3 regions of the Sphingomonas sp. KR3-1 genome follow, and region 3 is predicted to be linked to each of the others. Evidence: predicted binding sites of a transcription regulator. Region 3 holds the regulator's gene; each other region holds the start of a gene.
The links. The regulator LexA, encoded in region 3, represses DNA repair genes until DNA is damaged. The targets are predictions, from matches to a motif close to GTTCCNCNCTTGTTCT.
Positions count from the first base shown of each region.

Region 1 (7,636 bases), on a different contig from region 3:
CGCCCAGGTTGAAGGTGACCGACACGCCGGTGTAGCGCACCCGCGCCGGGAACAGGCTGGGCAGCCAGCCGCCGAGCGGGCCATAGACGAAGCCCATCACGAACAGCCCGAAGGCAAGCCAGGCGGCGACGCTCGCCAGCGATCCCGGCACCAGCAGCATCGCCATCGTCATGCCCACTGGCAGCGTGAAGATGCAGCCGAACATCAGCACGCTGTTCGCGCTGCGCTTGTCGGCGCTGATCCCGGCGGTGACGATGCCCGCGGCCATGAACAGGATCGCAACCAGTTCGATGCCCAGGAACGTCTCGCGGTCATAGCCGAGCGTCTTGGTGCCGTAGCCGATGATGAACACGGTCGAGATGTAGAACAGCGCGAAGCAGGCGACGGTGCCGACGGTGCCGGCGAAGGTGGCGAGCGCGCTGGTGCGGAACAGCTCGCCGATCGGCACCGCGGGCGGGGCTTCCTTCTCGGCTGCGGCGACGAACTCGGGCGTCTCGCTGATCTTGAGGCGCACCCACAGGCCGAGGAAGACCAGCACCGAGCTCAGGAGGAACGGCAGCCGCCAGCCCCATTCGCGGAAGGTCGCCTCGTCCATCACCGCGCCGAGCACCAGGAAGAAGCCATTGGCGAAGATGAAGCCCACCGGCGCACCCATCGGCGGGAAGCTGCCATAGCGATTGGCCCAGCCCGGCGGGGCGTTCTCCACCGCGAGCAGGCTCGCCCCGCCCCATTCGCCGCCCAGCCCCAGCCCCTGGCCGAAGCGCAGCAGGCAGAGCAGCAGCGGCGCCGTCCAGCCGATCAGCGCATAGCCGGGCAGGAAGCCGATCAGCACGGTCGAGAGGCCCATCAGCATCAGCGAGGCGACGAGGGTGGACTTGCGCCCGAGCTTGTCGCCGAAATGGCCGAACAGCACGCCGCCCAGCGGCCGCGCGAAGAAGGCGACCGAGAAGCTGGCATAGCTGGCGAGCTGGCGGATCCAGGGCTCGCTCGCCGGGAAGAACAGGTCGGGGAAGACGAGCGCCGCTGCAGTGGCGTAGATGTAGAAGTCATAGAATTCGACCGACGTGCCGACGAGGCTCGCGAACAGGATGCGGCGGTGCGATGCGGCGGCTTTGGTCATGCCCTCTCCCCTTTTCGCCCTCTCCTTGGATCGATCCGCCGCAAAGGGGAAGCCCGTTCATCGCGGCGACAGTTTCGCCTGCGTACCGGTACGCCGCACTCAGCGACCGACCAGGGAGGAAGGCGATGCAGGAATCGGCAGGCAGGCGGCTGGCCTTTGCGATGGCGTTCGCGCTACTCGCGGGCCTGGTGGTCGCCTTCTGGAACCCGGTCGCGCACTTCAAGGCAGACCTTCGCGCCGATGCCCAGGGCTTCAAGTTCAGCATCGAGCTGGCGACGCATCTGTTCCAGGTCGGCGTGAAGCGGCTTTGATGGAGCCGCTATCGTCATCCCGGCTTTCGCCGGGATGACGGATGAAGCAAGCTGCTCGCATGCGCATCACCACCTTGGCGATCCTCGCCCCGCTCCTGCTCGCCGCCGCGGCCCCGCAACCGCACTACCGCGTCGTCCATGGCTGGCCGGTCCTCCCCGAGAGCCGCCTGCTCGGCCCCTGTTCGGGCGTCGCGGTGCACGGCGGCGAAGTGTTCGTCCTGCACCGCGGCAATCGCGGCACCGATGCCAAGGCGCTGACGTTGGTCAAGGAGCCTGTGGTCGAAGTGTTCGACGCGGGCACCGGCAGGCTGCTCCGCGAATGGGGCGCCGGGCGCTTCGTCATTCCGCACGGCATCAGCATCGGCGCGAACGGCCATGTCTGGATCACCGATACCGGCTCGAACGAAGTGTTCGAGTTCACGCCCGGCGGCGAGCTGCTCCGTATCCTCGGCGAGCACGGCGTCGCCGGTGCCGATGCCAGTCATTTCGATCGCCCCACCGATGTCGCGCCGCTCGCCGACGGCAGCTTCTACGTCGCGGACGGCTATGGCAATTCGCGCGTGATGAAGTTCGCTGCCGACGGCAAGCTGCTGTTCCAATGGGGCAGCCGCGGCACCGGGCCGGGCCAGTTCAACATCCCGCACGCACTGGCGGTGGATGCGGCGGGCCGCGTCTATGTCGCCGACCGCGTCAACGACCGGGTGCAGGTCTTCGACGGGACGGGCCGCTATCTCGGCGAATGGAAGTCCGCCACGATCGGCCGCCCCTTCGGCCTGGCGCTGTTGCCCGGCAGCCGGATCGCGATCCTCGACGGCGGCGCGAACCCGGACAAGGTGCCCGATCATGACGGCGTCACCATCGCCGGGCTCGACGGCCGGGTGACCGCGCATTTCGGCCGGCTCGGCAACCAGGACGGCCAGTTCTGGATCGCGCACGACATCGCCGCGGACGCCGCCGGCAATCTCTACGTCGTCGATATCGCCGGCCAGCGCGTGCAGAAGTTCGCGCGGTAGTAGCGCGCCCAAGCGCGTCATCCCCGCGAAGGCGGCGACCCAGCTCGGGGAGAAGTCAGGCGCGAAACCGCCGTCGCATCAGCCCGCGCGTGCAGGAGATGGGGCCCCGCTTTCGCGGGGGCGACGGCAGCGGGTCAAATCAAAGCCCGAACAGCTTCACTGCGTTGAGCATCGCCCAGTAGAGCCCGCCCGAGAGCAGCATCGCCGCGGGCAGCGTCAGCAGCCAGGCCAGCGCCAGGTTGCGCACCGTGCGGGCCTGCAGCCCCGCGCCGCTCGCCACCGAGGCGCCGGCGACGCCCGAGGAGAGGATGTGCGTGGTCGACACCGGCAGGCCGAACCGGTCGGCGAGCAGGATCGTGCTCGCCCCGACCAGCTCGGCCGAAGCGCCCATCGCATAGGTCATGTGCTGCTTGCCGATCTTCTCGCCCACGGTGACGACGATCCGCTTCCAGCCGATCATCGTGCCGAGACCCAGGGCAAGCGCGACGACGATCTTCACCCAGAGCGGGATGTAGCGCGTGCCGGCTTCGAGGTTCTTCTGATAGTCGGTCAGCGCCTTCAGCTCCGCGGGCTGGTAGCCATCGGGCTTCTTGGTGGCGAGCTTGGTGGTGTCGAGCACCAGGTACATGTCGTTGCGGACATTGCCGGTCGCTTCCGCCGGCACCTTGCTCAGCGAGCCATAGCCCTGGACGCGCGCGGTGAGATCCTTCGACAGGCCCTCGAGCGCGGCGAACACCTGCGGACTGTCGGCCTTGCGCTGCTGGAGCGCGGTGGTGAGGATCTTGCGCGCGTCGACCGGCGCGACATCGGGCAGCCCGCCGCTGCGCGCATCGAACGCGGCCTCGGCGACGGTGGCGGTCTGGACATAGGCCGGCGTGGCGCTCGCCGACTGGGTGCGGTTGAGCGCATAGGCGGTCGGCGCGCAGCCGATCAGGATCAGCATGATCAGCCCCATGCCCTTCTGGCCGTCGTTCGAGCCATGGCTGAACGAGACCGCGGTGCAGGTGAAGATCAGCGCGCTGCGGATGCCGATCGGCGGCGCGGTGTGCGGCATCGGCGAGGTGTAGAGCTTCGGGTTGCGCAGGAAGATGCGCATCACCAGCAGCAGCGCCAGCGCGGCGAAGAAGCCGATCAGCGGCGCCATCCACAGGCCGGTGAGGATCTTGGTCGCCTGGCTCCAGTCGACGCCGGCGGTGCCGCCGCGCGATCCGGTGTTGATCAGCTGGTTGGCGAAGCCGACGCCGAGCACCGAGCCGATCAGCGTGTGCGACGAGCTGTTGGGCAGGCCGATATACCAGGTGCCGAGGTTCCACAGCACCGCGGCGAGCAGCAGCGCGAAGATCATCGCGAAGCCGCCCGCGGATCCGACGTTGAGGATCAGCTCCACCGGCAGCAGCGTGATGATCGAATAGGCGACCGCGCCGCTCGAGAACATCACGCCGAGGAAATTCCAGAAGCCCGACCAGATCACCGCGAAATGCGCGGGCATCGAATTGGTGTAGATCACCGTGGCGACGGCGTTGGCGGTGTCGTGGAAGCCGTTCACGAACTCGAAGCCGAGCGCGATCAGCAGCGCCAGCCCGAGGAACAGGAACACGCTGGTCGCCAGCGTCTCGCCCACACCCCGCGTGTCCGTCAGGACGCTCCAGCCGGCAAAGGCCAGCCCGCCGACCATGATCGCCGCGAACAGCAACTTGGCCAGGGGATGCGTCTTGTAGTCGAATCGGGGCCCCGGCTGCGGTTGGTCAACCGGCGGGGCTTGGTCCAGAGCGAGTGATGCCATGATGATCGCGCCTCTGGCCGGAGGGTGTGACAGGCGTGTGACAAACGCGTGACAGACCGAGGGGTCGGCGCAAAACGATACGCAAAAGAAACGCCCCACCCCGGGGCTGCGGGATGGGGCGTTCGGCCTTGCCGCCTCGATCCTGGGATCGGCGCAGCACGGGAAATCGGCTCCGGCGCGCGCCGGAGCGGCTCAGAAATGAAACTGCATATAGGCCTTGGGACCCGGCTTGATGCCGCGATTGCTGCCCGGCGTGCTCATGAAGCCGCGCCCGCGCAGCCGCCGCAACCAGGCGAAGCCCAGCTCGACATGGTCCGACGCCTCGAAGCTCAGCCGCGCGCCGGCATAGTGGCGGGCATCGCGGATCATGCCGCGGTCCGCATCGAAGCGCGGCGCCTGGGTGTAGCCGGTCAGGCCCAGCCAAGTATGCCCGATCACTTCCTTCTGGACCGACACGCCATATCCCGCGCTGGTCTCGTCCGCGCGCCATTCCTCGCTCGACGCACGCACCGTCGCGGTGGTGCGCAGCCACAACCCCTGGACATGCTCGTCGGTCTTGGTGCGCACTTCCGGCCGCACGACCAGATAGGCCGTCTCCGCCGCCGCAATCGTCTGTGCACAGGCCGGCGCGCAGGCGAAGCCCGCCCCCGCCGCCAAAATCAGACCCGCCCCCCGAATCATCATATATCCCTGCTCCCCAGCTGCGGGATTTGGCCACCAACCGATGGTTGACGGCAATTAGGTATTATTGCGGGTTTGTTTCCGTGGCTAGAGCTTTGTTGCGGGATATTTCCAGGAATCGTGCATAATGTGCGTGTCGCTCGGAGCTTGCGGGGCGGCCGGGCGTTCCCTAGTTGTTCGCTATGACTGTCCCCGTAGAGACCGACGCCAACGCTCCGTATCTGAACGGCCTGAACCCGCCCCAGCGCGAGGCGGTGCTCACCGTGGACGGCCCGGTGCTCGTCCTCGCCGGCGCCGGCACGGGCAAGACCGCGGCGCTCACCGCCCGCCTCGCCCATCTGCTGTGGACCCGCCGCGCCTATCCCAGCGAGATCCTCGCCGTCACCTTCACCAACAAGGCGGCGCGCGAGATGAAGGAGCGCGTCGGCCGGCTCGTCGGCGATGCGGTGGAGGGCATGCCCTGGCTCGGCACCTTCCACGCGATCGGCGCCAAGATGCTGCGCCGCCATGCCGAGCTGGTCGGCCTGCAATCGAACTTCACCATCCTCGACACCGACGACCAGCTGCGCCTGATCAAGCAGCTGATCCTCGCCGCCGATCTCGACGAGAAGCGCTGGCCCGCGCGCCAGCTCGCCGGGCTGATCGACGAGTGGAAGAACAAGGGGCTGACGCCGGCCGAGATCGGTGCCGGCGAGTCCGAGCGCTATGGCGGCGGCCTCGGCGCCGCGCTCTACCATCTCTACCAGGAGCGGCTGAAGACGCTCAACGCGTGCGACTTCGGCGACCTGCTCCTCCACATGCTGGTGATCCTCAAGACCCACCGCGACGTGCTCGAGCTCTACCAGCAGCGCTTCCGCTACATCCTGGTCGACGAGTATCAGGACACCAACGCCGTCCAGTATCTCTGGCTGCGGCTGCTCGCCCAGGAGCGCAAGAACATCTGCTGCGTCGGCGACGACGACCAGTCGATCTATTCCTGGCGCGGTGCGCTGGTCGAGAACATCCTCAAGTTCGAGAAGGATTTCCCCGGCGCCAAGGTGATCAAGCTCGAGCAGAATTACCGCTCGACGCCGCACATCCTCGCCGCCGCCTCGGGCGTGATCGCCAACAACTCCGGCCGCCTCGGCAAGACGCTGTGGACCGACAAGAATGACGGCGAGAAGGTCAAGGTGCTCGGCGTGTGGGACGGGCCCGAGGAGGCGCGCCGCGTCGGCGAGGAGATCGAGGGCGCCCAGCGCGGCGGCAAGTCCCTGGACGACATCGCCATCCTCGTCCGCGCCCAGCACCAGACCCGCGAGTTCGAGGACCGGTTCATCGCGATCGGCCTGCCCTATCGCATCATCGGCGGCTTCCGCTTCTACGAGCGCCAGGAGATCCGCGACGCGCTCGCCTATCTCCGCGTCGTCGCCCAGCCGGCGGACGACCTCGCCTTCGAGCGCATCGTCAACACGCCCAAGCGCGGCCTTGGCGACAAGGCGCTGGCGAAGGTCCACCAATATGCCCGCGCCGCCGGCATCCCGCTCACCGTCGCCGCCGCGCGCATCCTCGATACCGACGAGCTGACGCCCCAGGCCCGCCGCGCGCTCGGCAATCTGGTCGGCGACATGGCGCGCTGGCGCTCCATGGGCAACGATCTCCAGCACCCGGACCTCGCCCGCATCATCCTCGACGAGAGCGGCTACACCGCGATGTGGCAGGCCGATCGCACCGCCGAGGCCGCCGGCCGGCTCGAGAACCTCAACGAGCTCGTCCGCGCGATGGAGGAGTATGAAACGCTCGGCGCCTTCCTCGAGCACGTCTCCCTCGTCATGGACAATGAGAACAACGCCGACGAGGCCAAGGTGACGATCATGACGATCCACGCCGCCAAGGGGCTGGAGTTCGACACGGTGTTCCTGGCGGGCTGGGAGGAAGGCATCTTCCCCTCGCAGCGCGCGCTCGACGAGGGCGGCCTCGCCAGCCTCGAGGAGGAGCGCCGCCTGGCCTATGTCGCGATCACCCGCGCCCGCCGCCTCGCGACCATCCTCCACGCCGCCAATCGCCGCATCTACGGCCAGTGGAACTCGTCGATCCCGAGCCGCTTCGTCGCCGAGCTGCCCGAGGCACATATCGAGAGCGAAAGCACGATGACCGGCGGGGCGAGCCTATGGCAGGCCAACTGGAGCGAACGCAGCGACCCCTTCGCCGATGTCGGCCGCGGCACCGGCCGGGGCCCCGGCTGGCAGCGCGCCGCGGGCGTCGACCCCAAGAACCCCGGCGGCGGCTTCACCGCCCGCACCTTCTCGCGTGAGCCGGCACGCGTGGTGGAAAGCCGCGCGTCTGCGGTGAGCTTCGGCGCCAAGCCCCGCGACGACCTGTCGCTCGGCATGCGCGTGTTCCACCAGAAGTTCGGCTACGGCACGATCGCCGAGATCGAAGGCAACAAGCTCGAGATCGACTTCGAGCAGGCCGGGCGGAAGCGGGTTATGGATAGTTTTGTGACGGTGGGATAAGAAGGTCTCAAGCTATTTTTTTGCCGACTCCAGCGCAGCATCGGCAATCTTATTATTGATAGCCCGCTCCCTAGAAAAATTGACTACATCATGTAGTGAAAACATCATTTCATCCACAAGGTAAGATCTTTCTTTGTTTCTATACATCATTTCACGGAAAATGGGATGATCCATAGTGATGTGGAAAACATGATCGAACTTCTCCAGCGATTCAATCGCAGTAGGATCTCCCGAAT
Region 1 covers NZ_JBDZDQ010000003.1:319,331-326,966, forward strand. The annotation lists gene ABLE38_RS17430 (MFS transporter) at 1-1,120, opposite strand, end outside; gene ABLE38_RS17435 (hypothetical protein) at 1,246-1,431, shown strand; gene ABLE38_RS17440 (peptidyl-alpha-hydroxyglycine alpha-amidating lyase family protein) at 1,473-2,444, shown strand; gene ABLE38_RS17445 (inorganic phosphate transporter) at 2,584-4,227, opposite strand; gene ABLE38_RS17450 (hypothetical protein) at 4,420-4,911, opposite strand; gene ABLE38_RS17455 (UvrD-helicase domain-containing protein) at 5,091-7,400, shown strand; gene ABLE38_RS17460 (hypothetical protein) at 7,413-7,636, opposite strand, start outside.
Region 1: a site for LexA is predicted at 5,073-5,088, ahead of ABLE38_RS17455 (UvrD-helicase domain-containing protein). Genes of this name have one in related genera too.

Region 2 (7,636 bases), 1.6 Mb from region 3:
GATCGAGCACCGCCATCCGCGCTTGCGAACGCTCGGGCACGTCGCTTTCCACCGGCCGCATCCGCCACATCCGCCGCTGCCCGATCCGCGTCGCCAGCGTGTCGACCAGGGTGGCGATATCGGGCGCGGCCTCCTCGTCGAGCCGTTCGACCACCGGCTCGGGCCCGAGCAGCCCGGCGCGGCGGACATGCAGGGTGATCGCGTCGATACCGTATCCCGGCGCGACATCCTCGATCCGCCGCTTGAGCAGGCGGAGCAGGTGCGCGGGATCGCGGTTGGGCCGGGCGAGGCCGATGCGGATGCGCTGCGGCACTCCGTCGATCCGATCGGCGACGCATTCGAGCGCCTGCACGCCCAGCCCCTCGGCTTCGAGCGCGGCGGCGAGGCGAGGGACCAGCGTGCCCAGCCAATGCTCGATCGCCTCGGCGGTGGCGATCGGCTCGGCGAAGCGCTGCTGCACGGCGATGCTCTCGGGCGGGATGACGGGATCGAGCGGTTCGGGCATGCGGCCGAGCGCCTGGTCGAGCCGCAGCACCGTGGCGCTGCCGAAGCGGCGGACGAGCGGCGCGCGAGGCAAGGCGGAGAGCTGGCCGACTCGGTCGATGCCGAGCCGCTTGAGCAGCTCGGCCGCCGCCTCGTCGATGCGCAGCGCCGGGGTGGGCAGCTCGGCAAGAGCGCGCGCCTGCTCGCCTGGCGGGCAGATGCAGCTTCCCCGGAACCGCGCCAGCGCCCAGGCCGCGCCCGGCGTATCGGCGATCGCGATCCGCGCAGTGAAGCCGGCGCGCGCCAGCAGGCGGACGATGCGCCGCGCCATCGCCGCCTCGCCGCCGAACAGGTGCGCGGTGCCGGAGAGGTCGAGGAACAGCCCGTCCTCGCCGCAGACCGCGACCACCGGCGACCAGCGCCGCGCCGCGAGGATGGCGAGGCGCTTGAGCGAGGCCAGGTCCCCCGCGGGATCGGCCGGCCGGATATCGAGCCCCGGCACCTGCGCGCGCGCCTGGGTCACCGCCATGCCGGGTTTGAGTCCCAGCGCCTGCGCGGCCGGGCAGGCGGCGGCGATCTCGATCCGGCTGCCGTTGCGGAGCGATGTGACGAGGGGGGCGCCCAATTCCTCCCCGGAACGGGGAGGGGGACCGTCCAAAGGACGGTGGAGGGGCCCCCGCTTTCCACCAGCGGTAGAGTTTGAGGCGCGCGGGCCCCCTCCACCACCGGCTTCGCCGGCGGTCCCCCTCCCCGTTCCGGGGAGGAATTTTACGGGCGCGCCGCCGTCATCCGGCCGCAGCGGGCGAAACGGATTCGCCGCTGCCGCCTCGTCCCGGCGTCCCACTTCATGCTTCGCCTTCGCCCGCGTCACCGGCGGCAGCGCGACCTTGCCGAGTTCGTCCTCGCGCGCCCAGCGTGCGCCGGGGCGCCAGCCGCCGCCGCGCGGGACCGAGCAGGCATGTTCCTGCTCCTGCGCCGCCGCATCGCGCAGCGGGTCGAGCGCGGCCAGGGGGAAGGAAGGCGCGTGCGGCTCAGGCCGCGCGCCGGGGCGCGCTTCCGCCCGCCACAGCCTTTCGATGGGCCATGACGGGAGGAAGAGCGCAGCGACCCGTTGCATCGCATGCCTCCACGATCATCTCGAAACCTTCGCCCCCCTTTTGCCGCGCGCATGCCAGCTTCCAGCGCGGGCGGCCGACGCCCGCCACTGGCAGCGGCGTCGAGGGCGCACACGTCACGCGCCAGCGCGTCACCGCCGCCGAGGGCATGGCGATCGGATCGCTGCCCTCGCGTGCCGCGCGCTTCAGCAGCAGCGCGATCGTCCGTCCGCCCTCGGCCGCCAGCTGCAGCCGCCGAGTCGCGGTCATGTCCGCGCGCTTGGCCTCGCCGATCACCGCGCCGAGCCCGCGATGGCGCAGCCCTTCCTCCATGATCGCCAGCAGCTCGGCATCGTCCTTCGCCTCGGCATAGATCAGCCGCTTGGGATCGAGCCCCGACTGGGCGAGCCCGGGCGCGAACAGGTCGCGGCGCCGTATCACCCACAGCACCGGGCCCCAGGCGCGCGCCGCGATTCCGGCGAGGAACAGCGTCGCCGCGCAATCGTCCGCCATGTCGCTGGTGCCGGCCGCAACCTCGTGCAGCGCGTCGAGGCGCAAGCCGCCATCGGCCAGCCGCGAATCGACCGCCTCGATCCCGAAGGGCAATGCCGGTCGGCGGCGGAAACCACCGGTTTCGAGACCGCTCAGCGTCTCGCGCAATTGCTTCAGGACGGCAGGATCGGCCATGCTGCTCACGACTCGGGGGACAGATATGTTCCCATTTTGTTCCATATCGACGCAGAGTCAATTGCGATTCCGCCCGGCGCCCCTAAGCTCGTCGCAACCACCGAATTCAAGGAGCGTCGGGACCATGATCCGCAACCCCAGCCGCGCTGCGCGTTCCGGCCCCGGTCGCATGCGGGCCGCGCTCGCCGTCGCGCTGCTGCTCCTCGCGCCCGGTGCCGCCCAGGCGCAGGAGGCACCTGCAGCCAGGACCCAGTATCTCCCACCCGACTTCGCGCCCAACAAGGACGGCTTTCTCGAAAGCTGGGTCGGCATGCACCTCGCCTCGATGGAGGAGCCGATGCTGTGGGCACCGCAAGCGCTGGACGGCTATCGCAGCCGGTTGCGGATGCTGGTGCTGCCGACCTTCAACCAGCCCTATGTGATCGGGATCGACCAGCGCGCCGATGGCCGGCTGGAGCTGCGCTACACGCGCACCAAGGGGCGCGGTGGCTATGGCGGCGGCCCGATCGACGAACGGCGGACCAGCGCCCTGGCGGCCGACCGGTTCGCGCGCGTCAGCGATGCGCTCGCCGCGGCCCGCTTCGCCGAGCGGCTGCCCGACAACAAGGACGGCCGCGAGTTCGCGGGGGCGCCGCGCCGCCAGGACATGGTGATGTGCATGGATGGCACCCAGCTGCTCTTCGAGTTGCGCACCGCTTCCGGCGATCACGTCGTCACCCGCCACGAATGCACGCTCGACGCGCCGACGCGCGCGCTGGCTGCGGCGGTGCTCAACGCGGCGGGCGTGGTGCCCGACGATCGGCGCGGCGATCCCATGCCCTGAGCCTCGGGCCGTCGCGAATTCCCATCCTTTCGGGCGGCATTTCAGGTCAGCACCCCTGACCTTCTTGCGCGGGGCTTTGAAATTTTATAACAATGGCGCGAAACGTGATTCCCGAGCGTTTGGTAACGGGAACCTATGTCCGGAGAGCCCATGTCCAGCGAGCGCGACCGCGCCAACCTGCCCCCGCTTGCGCTGCACGTGCCCGAGCCGCGATTCCGCCCGGGCGACGAGGCGGACTTCAGCGACATCGTGGTGCCGGCCGCTGGCGCCACTCGCCGCCCCGACACCGCCGATGCCGCCGCCAGCTTCCATGAGCTGGCCTATGGCCTGGTCCGCGTGCTCGATGACGAGGGCAATGCCGTCGGCCCCTGGGACCCCCGCCTCGACGCCGACGCCAAGCGCCGCATGCTCCGCTCGATGGCGCTCACCCGCGCGTTCGACGAGCGCATGTTCCGCGCCCAGCGCCAGGGCAAGACCAGCTTCTACATGAAGTCCACCGGCGAGGAGGCCGTGTCGATCGGCGCCGCGATGGCGCTCGCCGGCGACGACATGTGCTTCCCCTCCTATCGCCAGCAGGGAATCCTGATCACGCGCGGCTATCCGATCGTGACGATGATGAACCAGATCTATTCGAACAAGGGCGATCCGCTGCAGGGCCGGCAGCTGCCGATCATGTATTCGTCCAAGGAGTTCGGCTTCTTCTCGATCTCGGGCAATCTCGCGACGCAATATCCCCAGGCGGTCGGCTGGGCGATGGCGAGCGCGGCCAAGGGCGACACGCGCATCGCCGCCACCTGGTGCGGCGAAGGGTCGACGGCGGAGGGCGACTTCCACTCGGCGCTGACCTTCGCGACCGTCTACAAGGCGCCGGTGATCTTCAACGTCGTCAACAACCAATGGGCGATCTCGAGCTTCTCGGGTTTCGCGGGTGCCGAGGCGACCACCTTTGCGGCGCGCGCGATCGGCTATGGCATCGCCGGCCTGCGCATCGACGGCAACGACGCGCTCGCCGTGTACGCCGCCACACAATGGGCCGCCGAGCGCGCGCGGACCAACCAGGGCCCGACGCTGATCGAGCATTTCACCTACCGCGCCGAGGGCCACTCCACCTCGGACGATCCCACCGCCTATCGCTCGGCCGGCGAGCCCAATGCCTGGCCGCTCGGCGATCCGATCCGCCGGCTAAAGGAACACCTCATCGCGCTGGGCGAATGGGACGAGGAGCGCCACGCCGCGCAGGACCTCGAGCTCGCCGAGCTGGTCAAGCGCGCGCAGAAGGAGGCCGAGAAGAACGGCATCCTCGGCCACGGCATGCACCAGCCCTTCGAATCGATGTTCGAGGGCGTGTTTGAAGAGATCCCCTGGCATCTGAAGGAACAGCAGCAGCAGATGCTCGACGAGCAGAAGGCGGCCGGGCTGTGAACGCTGAAATCATGAGCGACATGATCCAGATGAACATGATCCAGGCGATCAACTCGGCCATGGACGTGATGATGGAACGCGATCCGAACGTGATCGTGATGGGCGAGGATGTCGGCTATTTCGGCGGCGTCTTCCGCGCCACCGCCGGGCTCCAGGCCAAGTACGGCAAGACCCGCGCCTTCGACACGCCGATCACCGAGATCGGCATCATGGGCGTGGCGATCGGCATGGGCGCCTATGGCCTGCGCCCGGTCCCCGAGATCCAGTTCGCCGATTATATCTACCCGGCGCTCGACCAGCTCGTCTCCGAAGCGGCGCGGCTGCGCTATCGCTCGGCGGCGGACTTCATCGCGCCGATCACGATCCGCTCGCCCTATGGCGGCGGCATCTTCGGCGGCCAGACGCATTCGCAGTCGCCCGAGGGCATCTTCACCCATGTCTCGGGCATGAAGACGGTGATCGCCTCGACGCCCTACGACGCCAAGGGCCTGCTGATCGCCGCGATCGAGGACAATGACCCCGTCCTCTTCCTCGAGCCCAAGCGCATCTACAACGGCCCGTTCCACGGCCATTACGACCGCCCGGCCAAGACCTGGGCCGATCATCCCGGCGCGCTGGTGCCCGGCGGCCATTACCGGGTCGAGCTCGGCAAGGCCGCTGTCGTCCGCCCGGGCGAGGCGGTGACGATCCTCTGCTACGGCACGATGGTCCACGTCGTCGCCAACACGGTCGAGGAGATGGGCGTCGATGCCGAGATCGTCGACCTGCGCACGCTCGTCCCGCTCGACATCGAGACGATCGAGGCGTCGGTGAAGAAGACCGGCCGCTGCATGATCGTCCACGAGGCGACGCGCACCTCGGGCTTCGGCGCCGAGCTTTCGGCGCTCGTCCAGGAGCGCTGCTTCTATCACCTCGAGGCGCCGATCGAGCGCGTCACCGGCTTCGACACGCCCTATCCGCATAGCCTGGAATGGGCCTATTTCCCCGGCCCGGTGCGCATCGGCACGGCGCTCAAGAAAATCCTGAAGGACTGATCCGCATGGCACGCTTCACTTTCCGCCTGCCGGACATCGGCGAAGGCATTGCCGAGGCCGAGATCGTCGCCTGGCACGTCAAGGTCGGCGACACGGTGTCGGAGGACCAGCAGGTCGCCGACATGATGACCGACAAGGCCACCGTCGAGATGGAATCGCCGGTCTCGGGCGTCGTCGTCGAGCTTGCCGGCGAAGTCGGCGAGATGGTCGCGATCGGCTCGGGGCTGATGGTGATCGAAGTCGAGGGCGACGTCGCCGAGACGCCGGTGGAAGAGCAGGTCGAGGCGGAGACGCCGGGTGTCGAAGAAGCAGCGGAGCCCCAGGAAACCGTTCGCGCTGAGCCTGTCGAAGCGCCCCAGGCCGCGAGCGAAACGCCCGTGGAGAGCCGGCCTTCGACAAGCTCGAGCCGAACGGAAGAGGTGGCCGAGCCCGTCGCCCACCGTCAGGTCCTCGCCTCCCCCGCGGTCCGCGCCCGCGCCCGCGATCTCGGCATCGACCTCGCCGTGGTGAAGGCCGACGGCAACCATATCCGCCACGCCGATCTCGACGCGTATCTCCGCTATGGCAGCGCGCAGGGCTATCACGCGCCGCACGCCAGCCGCGCCCGCGAGGACCAGCCGATCAAGGTCATCGGCATGCGCCGCCGCATTGCCGAGAACATGGCCGCCTCCAAGCGCCAAATCCCGCACTTCACCTATGTCGATGAGATCGACGTCACCGCGCTCGAGGCGATGCGCGGCGACCTCAACGACAATCGCGGCCAGCGCCCCAAGCTGACCATGCTCCCCTTCCTGATCGTCGCGATCTGCCGGGCGCTGCCCGATTTCCCGATGATCAACGCGCGCTATGACGACGAGGCCGGCGTGGTCACCCGCCACGGCCGCGTCCATCTCGGCATGGCGGCGCAGACGGACGCGGGCCTCATGGTCCCGGTGATCCGCGACGCGCAGGACAAGAATGTCTGGCAGCTCGCGGCCGAGATCAGCCGCCTCGCCGAGGCTGCGCGCACCGGCAAGGCGAAGAGCGAGGAGCTGAGCGGCTCCACCCTCACCGTCACTTCGCTCGGCCCCTTGGGCGGCATCGCCACCACCCCGGTGATCAACCGCCCCGAAGTCGCGATCATCGGCCCGAACAAGATCGTCGAGCGCCCGGTCTTCCACGGCGACGAGATCGTCCGCGCCAAGCTGATGAACCTCTCGATCAGCTGCGACCACCGCGTCGTCGACGGCTGGGATGCGGCGAGCTTCGTCCAGGCGGTGCGCAAGCTGCTCGAGACCCCCGTGCTGCTGTTCGCCGACTGAGCGGACCGGATCGTGCCGTTCCGGAGCCAATAGGGCTTCGGAACGAGCGCTCCCGGCGATATCCTGGTCCGCAGGGGGAAGCTGCGGATGGCCGAGACGCTGGGCGAGCGGCGCAAGCAATATATCTATGCGCTCTGGTATCCGGCGGCGCTCGGCACCTTTGCCTATATCGGCCTCACCGCCAATCCGGCCGCGGAGATCACGGCGCTGCCATGGCAGCTGCCCCTGATCTTCTATTTCTCCGCCCAGTTCCTCGAGGGCATGATGGAGCCGGGCGAGACCTATCCGCTATCCGGCTTCGCGCGCGATTTCGTCGAGCTCTTCGCCATGGCAGCGACGTTCCACCTGCTCTATCCCGGCGAGATCAAGCTGCTCAGCTTCGTGAAGCTGGAGCCGCATTGTGCGATCGCGCTGACCTTGCTGATCCCGCCGGTCTATCGCTTCTTCTTCGAGCGCGGCAAGCTGTGGGGGGTGCAGGCGCGCCGCTATTGGGCGCTCACTGCGCTGTCGGGCGGCGTCGCAGCGGCCACCGCGCTGGCCGGCCTGGGCTGGCTGCCCGAGTGGCTGGCCTTCACGGCGATGGTCGTGGCGCTTGTCGTCTATGCCATCCGCTTCGTCTTCTATCCGCGCAGCACCGGCCCGGCCCCGCAGCAAGCCTCCGCCGGAGCCACGCCACCCGAAGCGCCTCTGACCGAACCTGCACCGCCACCGCCACCGCCTGTGCCTGCGCCTGAACCTGAACCCGTCCCGCAGCCGGCAGCAGAGGCGAAGCCCGACTAGCCAGGGCGTGGC
Region 2 covers NZ_JBDZDQ010000001.1:1,605,356-1,612,991, reverse strand. The annotation lists gene ABLE38_RS07950 (DUF6504 family protein) at 1-1,108, opposite strand, end outside; gene ABLE38_RS07945 (protein ImuA) at 1,515-2,264, opposite strand; gene ABLE38_RS07940 (hypothetical protein) at 2,389-3,087, shown strand; gene ABLE38_RS07935 (3-methyl-2-oxobutanoate dehydrogenase (2-methylpropanoyl-transferring) subunit alpha) at 3,238-4,509, shown strand; gene ABLE38_RS07930 (alpha-ketoacid dehydrogenase subunit beta) at 4,539-5,543, shown strand; gene ABLE38_RS07925 (dihydrolipoamide acetyltransferase family protein) at 5,549-6,844, shown strand; gene ABLE38_RS07920 (hypothetical protein) at 6,932-7,624, shown strand.
Region 2: a site for LexA is predicted at 2,292-2,307, ahead of ABLE38_RS07945 (protein ImuA). Genes of this name have one in related genera too.

Region 3 (7,636 bases):
GCTCTACGAGAACGGCACCGACTTCGCGTTCCGCAATCTCGAGGACCCTGGGGCCAGTGCCGAGCTGGAAGCGCGCTGGCCGCTCAAGCTCTTCCCCGTCCTGGTCGAGGGCGAGCGGACGGTGCTCGAGGCGACGGCGATCGTCGAATATCTCGACGTCCACCATCCCGGCCCGGTGCCGATGATCCCCGCCGACCCCGACCTCGCGGTGCAGGCGCGGATGCTCGACCGGGTGTTCGACAACTATGTCATGGGCATGATGCAGCGGCCCGTGCTCAACGCGCTGCTGCCCGAGGAGCGGCGCGACCCGGTCGGTCTCGAGGAGGCCATGGCGAAGCTCGACAAGGTCTATGCCTGGCTCGATGCCTATCTCGCCGGGCGCAGCTGGGCGGTGGGCGACCGCTTCACGCTCGCCGATTGCGCCGCCGGGCCCTCGCTCTTCTACGCCGATTGGGTGCGCCCCATTCCCGAGGACCTGGCCCATCTCCGCGCCTATCGCGCCCGTCTGCTCGCGCGTCCCTCGATCGCGCGCTGCGTCGAGGAAGCGCGGCCCTATCGCGGCTATTTCCCCCTCGGCGCGCCGGACCGCGACTGATCGTTCCGGGGCGCATTAGGGATTCCGCAACCCTCAGAATTAACCCCGCCTTCACGCCGCGCCGCCACTATCACCCCGGGCGTCTGGGCGAGAAATTTCAGTTATGCGACAAGGGCTTGCGTCCTCCACCATTTTCAGTCTCGGGGCCGAGCCGCCGGCGATGCTGGCGGCCGCCGATCCGTCCGAGCATGCCAGCCTGGATTCGGCCTTCCTCGCCGATGAGAGCGGCCGCCTGCCCTGCACGATCCGCAAGCTGAGCGCCGCCGGCGCGACGCTCCAGATCGAGGACGACGTCGCGGAAGGCGACCTGCTCAACCTCGAGCTCGCCAACGGCCAGTCGCTGCCCGGTCGAGTCTCCTGGACCGACGAAGGCGCCGCCGGCTTCCTCTTCGCCGAGCCGATCGACGTGATCAGCACGCTCGCGCGCAACCTCGCCGCCCTTCCCGCCGAGCGCCGCAACGTGCCGCGCGTCGAGCTGCACCAGACGATCTGCGTGCGCCGCGGCAACCAGGTGGAATTCACCCGCAGCCGCAACCTCTCGCAGGGCGGCTGCGGCTTCGAGACCGACATCGCGCTCCAGCTCGGCGATGTCGTCCAGATCAATTTCGATGGGCTGCGCCCACTCGATGGCGTGGTCCGCTGGTCGCAGGGCAATCTCGCCGGCGTCGCCTTCTACGAGGACATTCCCTGGCAGATGCTGATGCCGTGGCTCCGCCAGGTGCAGAAGACCCCGCCGCACCACACGCGCATGGCGGTGATGCACGAGCCGACCGGCCTGATCCCGGACAAGCAGGCGATCCGCCTCGATGCGCCGGCGCGGGTGCGCGAGGGCGTGCGCTGGTGGAACGTCAAGCTGCGCGCGATCACCCCGCATCTGGTCGAGTTCGAGACCAACGCGCCCTTCGCCGCCGGCACCCAGCTGTGGATCTCGCTCCCGCATATCGGCGGCGGCCCGGCCTCGGTGATCGAGCGCGACGACCGCAACCATTATCTTTGCGAGTTCCGCCTGCCGCTCAAGGCCGGCGATATCGGGCGGATGACCAACCCGAACTGAGGCTGGCGCAGGTCCGCGCGCTATCCTAGGCCGGGCGGATGACCGCCCTCCTCCCCGTCGCCGAAGCCCAGGCCCGCCTGCTCGCGCTGGCCGAACCGGTAGCGGAGGAGAGCTGCCCGCCCGCCGAGGCCGCGGGCCGCTGGGCGGCGCGGGATATCCTCGCGCTGCGCACCCAGCCCGCGTCCGACCTCTCCTCGATGGACGGCTATGCGATCCGCTTCGCCGATCTGCCCGGGCCCTGGCAGGTAATCGGCGAAAGCGCCGCCGGGCGCGGGTTCGCCGGCGAAGTCGCCCCGGGCCAGGCGATCCGCATCTTCACCGGCGCCCCGCTCCCGCCAGGCGCCGACACCGTGCTGGTGCAGGAGGAAGCTGCACGCGACGGTGCTGCCCTCACGCTAGCCGGCGAAGGCCCGCTCGGGCTCGGCAGCAGCGTCCGCCCGCGCGGGCTCGATTTCTCCGAAGGCGAGGTCCTGATCCGGGCCGGCGAGCGGATCACCCCCGCCCGGCTCGCGCTCGCCGCGATCGCCGGCCATGCCGCCCTGCCCGTCCGCCGCAAGGTCCGCGTGGCGCTGCTCTCCACCGGCGACGAGCTGGTGCCACCCGGCACGCCGCTCGGCCCCGACCAGATCCCCGAGACCAACCGCCTGCTGCTCGCCGCGCTGCTCGCCGACCTGCCGGTCGCGCTGATCGATCTCGGCATCCTGCCCGATGATCGCGCCGCGCTCGCGGCGGCGTTCCGGGCGCTGGACTGCGACCTGCTCGTCACCAGCGGCGGAGCTTCGGTCGGCGATCACGATCTCGTCCGCCCGGCGCTCGAGGCCGCGGGCGCCGCGATCGACTTCTGGAAGGTCGCGGTGCGGCCCGGCAAGCCGATGATGGCGGGCCGGCTCGGCGATGCCGTGGTGCTCGGCCTGCCCGGCAATCCGGTCTCGGCCTTCGTCACCGCCACATTGTTCGCGCGCCCGCTGGTCGCGCACCTCGCCGGCGCCGCCGATCCGCTGCCAAAGACGCGCAACGTGCCGCTCGGCGAACCGCTCCCCGCCACCGGCGCGCGCGCCGACTATCTCCGTGCCGTGCTGGTCGATGGGCGGGCGCATGTCGCACCGATCCAGGACTCGTCGATGCTGCGCACATTGGCGCAGGCGACCTGCCTGATCGTCCGTCCTGCGGGCGCTCCGGAGGCGAAAACCGGCGACTCGGCAGAAATCCTCGACATCGCTTGACAAGCGCGCGGAACATTGCATAAACGTTCCCAGTCTGTTCCAGACCGGGAGAAACGGGATGCTCACGCGCAAGCAGCACGAGCTCATCTGCTTTATTGCCGATCGGCTTGCCGAGACTGGCGTGTCGCCTTCGTTCGAGGAAATGAAGGAAGCCCTCGATCTCAAGTCGAAGTCGGGCGTGCACCGGCTGATCTCGGCGCTGGAAGAGCGCGAGTTCATTCGCCGCCTGCCCAACCGTGCCCGCGCGCTCGAAGTGCTGCGCATGCCGGAACGCGGCGAGACCGCGAAGAAGCCGGCCAAGGCGGCTCCCGCACCCGTGGGTGCGTCAAAGGAGTCAACGAATCTGCCGGCGCCGGCCAATGACGTGATCGAGATTCCGCTGCACGGCCGCATCGCCGCCGGCACCCCGATCGAGGCGCTGCAAGATTCGGCGATGCTCCCCGTCCCCGCCGCCCTGCTCGGTGCGGGCGAGCATTATGCGCTCGAGGTTGCCGGCGATTCGATGGTCGAGGCCGGCATTCTCGACGGCGACTACGCCCTGATCCGCCGCACCGAGACGGCGCGGGACGGCGAGATCGTCGTTGCGCTGATCGACGAGAATGAGGCGACGCTGAAGTATTTCCGCAAGGAAGGCGCGATGATCCGGCTCGACCCGGCGAACCGCGACTACAATCCCCAGCGCTACCGCCCCGACCAGGTTCGCGTGCAAGGCCGCCTCGCCGGGCTGCTACGCAAATATTGAGCCTCAGGCCAGGAACTCGCTCCAGCTGACCTTGCCGTCACCGTTGCGATCGAGTTCCTGGAAGGGCGCGACATCGGGCTGCACGCCCTTGAACAGGAAGCTGCTCCAACCGGCGGCATATTCCCTGGGCGTCAACCTGCCATCGTGATCGGCATCGAGCAGCGCGAAGCCGGCATGCAGCACGCGGAGCCGGCGCGCGGCATATTCGCCCAGGCTGATCTTGCCGTCGCGATTGCTGTCCGTGTCGGCGAAGCTGAAGTCCGCAGCCGCAACGGCAAAAGGCCGGATGCCGCGGACCTCGGGTGCCGAGGCGCGGCGCAGCGGCAGCGCCATCGTGCGATGCGCGCCGCAATGCAGCACCGGCTGCGGCCCGGTGCCATATTCGTCCGGCGTGAGGATCCCGTCGTGATTGCGGTCGACTGCCGCGAAGCCCGGCCGGAAATCGGGCGCTGCCGTCACCACCGAGGGCATTGCCAGCCCGAGTGCGCCGATCATCGCGGCAGCCGCAACCAGGCGCAGCCAGAGCCGCGGCGCCGGCGTGGGCGCAGGCGGCGCGCCGGCGATCCGCCCTTCGACGAAACCGCGCACCACGTCGCTCGCGGTCCGCCCCTCGGCCTGGCACTGCGCCATGAAGGCCCGCTTCACCGCATGCGGCAGCCGCACCTCGATCGTGTCGCTCTTCTTCGGGGCTCGCATCATGGCGAAAGAAAACCGCCACCCCGCGCCGAAGGCCAGCGATTTCGTGTCCGGACATGCGGATCGGGTTGTTCCGGTTGATAGGGCGGCTGCACCTTGGGCGGGTCGCGCCATGGATGGTGCCCCGGCCCGCGGACGGTGGTGACGCGCGCGCCGGCAAAGGCGATCGCCACCCCGCCCGTCTTCGCCAGCGCCGGCTTGTCGAGCTTGAGCCAGCGCGGCGAACAGCCCGCCGGCAGGCGCCGGTCGCTTATCATCACGTCGACGCTGCGGCACAGCGCAGTGAACTCGGCCCAGGGCAGCGGATAGCCGCTGCGCGTCGCCGCCACCCGCCAGACGCGGTCGCCAGCGCGGTGCTCGATCAGGCAAAGGTCGGCGCTGCACCGCGCCCCAGGCTCTTCGTCCAGCGCAGCAAGATCCTCCTCGGTGCCCGCGCTCTCGGCCAGCATGTCGCGGGTATAGTCCCCCGCCCGGTCGCGGAGCAGCGCGAAGCCGCCCTCAGGCATGCGGATCGCGAGGTGACGGCCATCGCCGGTGACGATCAGGTCGGGCGCCGGGGTCAGCAGCGCCCAGGCCATGCCGATCGCGAGCGGCACGCCGCCTGCCCAGCGCGCGCCGGTCCGCCACAGCGCGAGCCACAATCCGCCGACGACCATCAGCGCATAGGCGCCGCCCGGCATCCCCGGCAACGCCGCGACGGAACCGGGCGCCCCGGCGGTAGTCCGCGCCAGCCAGAGCAGCAGGTGGAGCGCCTGGTCGGTCAGCCACCAGAACGGCCCGCCCAGCCCGACCAGGTCGAACAGCAGCGCCAGCGCCTCGAGCGGCATGATCACGAAGGTCGTCAGCGGGATCGCGACGATATTGGCGAGCGCGCCGTAAATGCCGGACTGGTGGAAGTGATAGAGCGCGATCGGTGCCAGCGCCGCCTCGACCAGCACGCCGGTGAGCAGCAAAGAGCCCAGTTCGCGCGCCAGCTTGGCGGGCAAGCCCTCGTCGCGCTTGCCGAACCAGCGCTTGATCCGCGGGCTCTCATGCACCGCGACGATTGCCGTCACCGCGGCGAAGCTCAGCTGGAAGCTCGGGCCGGCCAGCGCCTCGGGCCAGCACAGCAGCACGATCACCGCACCCGCAGCGACCAGCCGCAGGGTGATCGCCTCGCGCCCCAGGCTCAGCGCGAGCAGCACCATCAGCGCGGCGACGCAGGAGCGGATCGTCGGCACCTCGGCGCCGGTAAGCCAGGTATAGCCGATCGCCGCCAGCGCACCCGCGCCCGCCGCGACCAGCGGCAACCGCCAGCGCAGCGCCAGCGTGGGGCTCAGCGCGAGCAGCTTGAGCACGAGCAGCATCGCCGCGGCAGTCACCGCGGTGACGTGCAGGCCGCTCACCGAGAGCAAATGCGCGAGGCCCGAACGCTGCATCGCCTGGACATCGTCATTGGTGATCGCACCCTGGTCGCCGGTTGCGAGCGCAGAGGCGATGCCGCCGGCGCTGCCTTCGAGTCGCGACTGGATATGCGCGGAGAGCGACGCGCGCAGGTCCGCGCCCGCCGCTTCCGCCGGCTTCATCACGGTCACCGGCGCGAAGCCCTTGCCCGTCGCGCCCAGCCCGGCGAACCAGGCGGCGCGGGCAAAGTCGTATCCGCCCGGCACCGCAGGCTCGGCCGGCGGCATCAGTCGCGCCCGCAACGCCAGAACGGCTCCCTTCGCAACACCCACCGGCACGTCCTTGGTGGCAAGATTGACGCGTATCCGCGGCGGCAGGTCGCTGCGCCCTGGCAGGAGCGTGACCCGCACCAGGTCGCGCGCCGGCAGCGGCTCGACTCGCACCACCCTGCCGGTCATCGCCACCACCGCCGGGCGCGCCAGTACCGGCGCCGCGACTCGCTCGGCGCGCCACCAGATCAGCGCACAGCCCAGTGCCAGCGCCAGCCCGCCGAGCAGCAGCGACCGCCCCAACCGCCCCGGCAGCGCGAGCCCGAGCAGCGCCACCGCGGCGGCGGCGAGCAGGAAGCCGGTCCAGCGCGCGGCATCGGGCAGCAGGAACCAGCCCGCGATCCCGCCGCCCAGCGCGACGGGCAGCCATAAGGGGAGCTGCGCGCGCTCGGCCTCGAGCCAGTGCTCGATCGCCGCCGCACACTGGCGAAAGGCCGCCCCTGCCCCCATTTGAAGGGAGGCAGACCCCGTGCTAGGGGCGCCCTCGGCGGCTGAATGGGCCATCGGAAACACAGTCTGGGAGCAAGCTCGGTTGGGCGCAACATCTGATACGGGTGCGAAACAGGTCGTCACGCGGTTCGCACCGTCCCCCACCGGGTTCCTGCACATCGGCGGCGCACGCACCGCGTTGTTCAACCTGCTCTATGCCCACCACCATTGCGGCAAGTTCCTGCTGCGCATCGAGGATACCGATCGCGCCCGCTCGACCGAGCCGGCGATCGCGGCGATCCTCGACGGCATGCGCTGGCTGGGCCTCGACTGGGACGGCGACGAGGTGTTCCAGTTCTCCCGCGCCGCACGCCATGCCGAGGTGGCTCGCGAGATGCTGGCGAACGGCCATGCCTACAAGTGCTTCGCCACCGCCGAGGAGCTCGAGGCGATGCGCGCCGAGCAGAAGGCGAACAAGCAGCCGCTGCGCTATGACGGCCGCTGGCGCGACCGCGATGAGGCCGAGGGCGGCAATGCGCCCTTCGTCATCCGCCTCAAGGCGCCGCGCGAAGGCAGCGTGACGATCCAGGACCATGTCCAGGGCGCAGTGACCGTGAACAATGCCGAACTCGACGATCTCGTCCTGCTCCGCTCGGACGGCACGCCGACCTATATGCTCGCAGTGGTGGTCGACGATCACGACATGGGGGTGACGCACGTCATCCGCGGCGACGATCATCTGAACAACGCGTTCCGCCAGCTGCCGATCTATCGCGCGATGGGCTGGGACGAGCCCGAATATGCGCACATCCCGCTGATCTTCAATCCGGACGGCACCAAGATGTCGAAGCGGAAGAACGCGGTGGCGGTCGACGAATATCGCGACGCGCTCGGCATCCTGCCCGAGGCGCTGTCCAACTATCTGCTGCGCCTCGGTTGGGGGCATGGCGACGACGAGATCATCAGCCGCGAACAGGCGATCGAGTGGTTCGAGCTGGCCGGCGTCGGCCGCAGCCCGTCGCGCTTCGACCTGAAGAAGCTCGAGAACCTGAACGGCCATTATATCCGTTCGGCAAGCGATGCGCGCCTGGCCGATCTGGTCGCGCCGCGACTCGGTTTCGAACTTTCGGAATCGCAGCAGGATCTTTTGCGTCGCAGCATGGCAGAATTGAAACCTCGCGCCGC
Region 3 covers NZ_JBDZDQ010000001.1:51,038-58,673, forward strand. The annotation lists gene ABLE38_RS00275 (glutathione S-transferase family protein) at 1-595, shown strand, start outside; gene ABLE38_RS00280 (PilZ domain-containing protein) at 756-1,649, shown strand; gene glp (gephyrin-like molybdotransferase Glp) at 1,688-2,872, shown strand; gene lexA (transcriptional repressor LexA) at 2,931-3,614, shown strand; gene ABLE38_RS00295 (EF-hand domain-containing protein) at 3,618-4,313, opposite strand; gene ABLE38_RS00300 (ComEC/Rec2 family competence protein) at 4,310-6,472, opposite strand; gene gltX (glutamate--tRNA ligase) at 6,555-7,636, shown strand, end outside.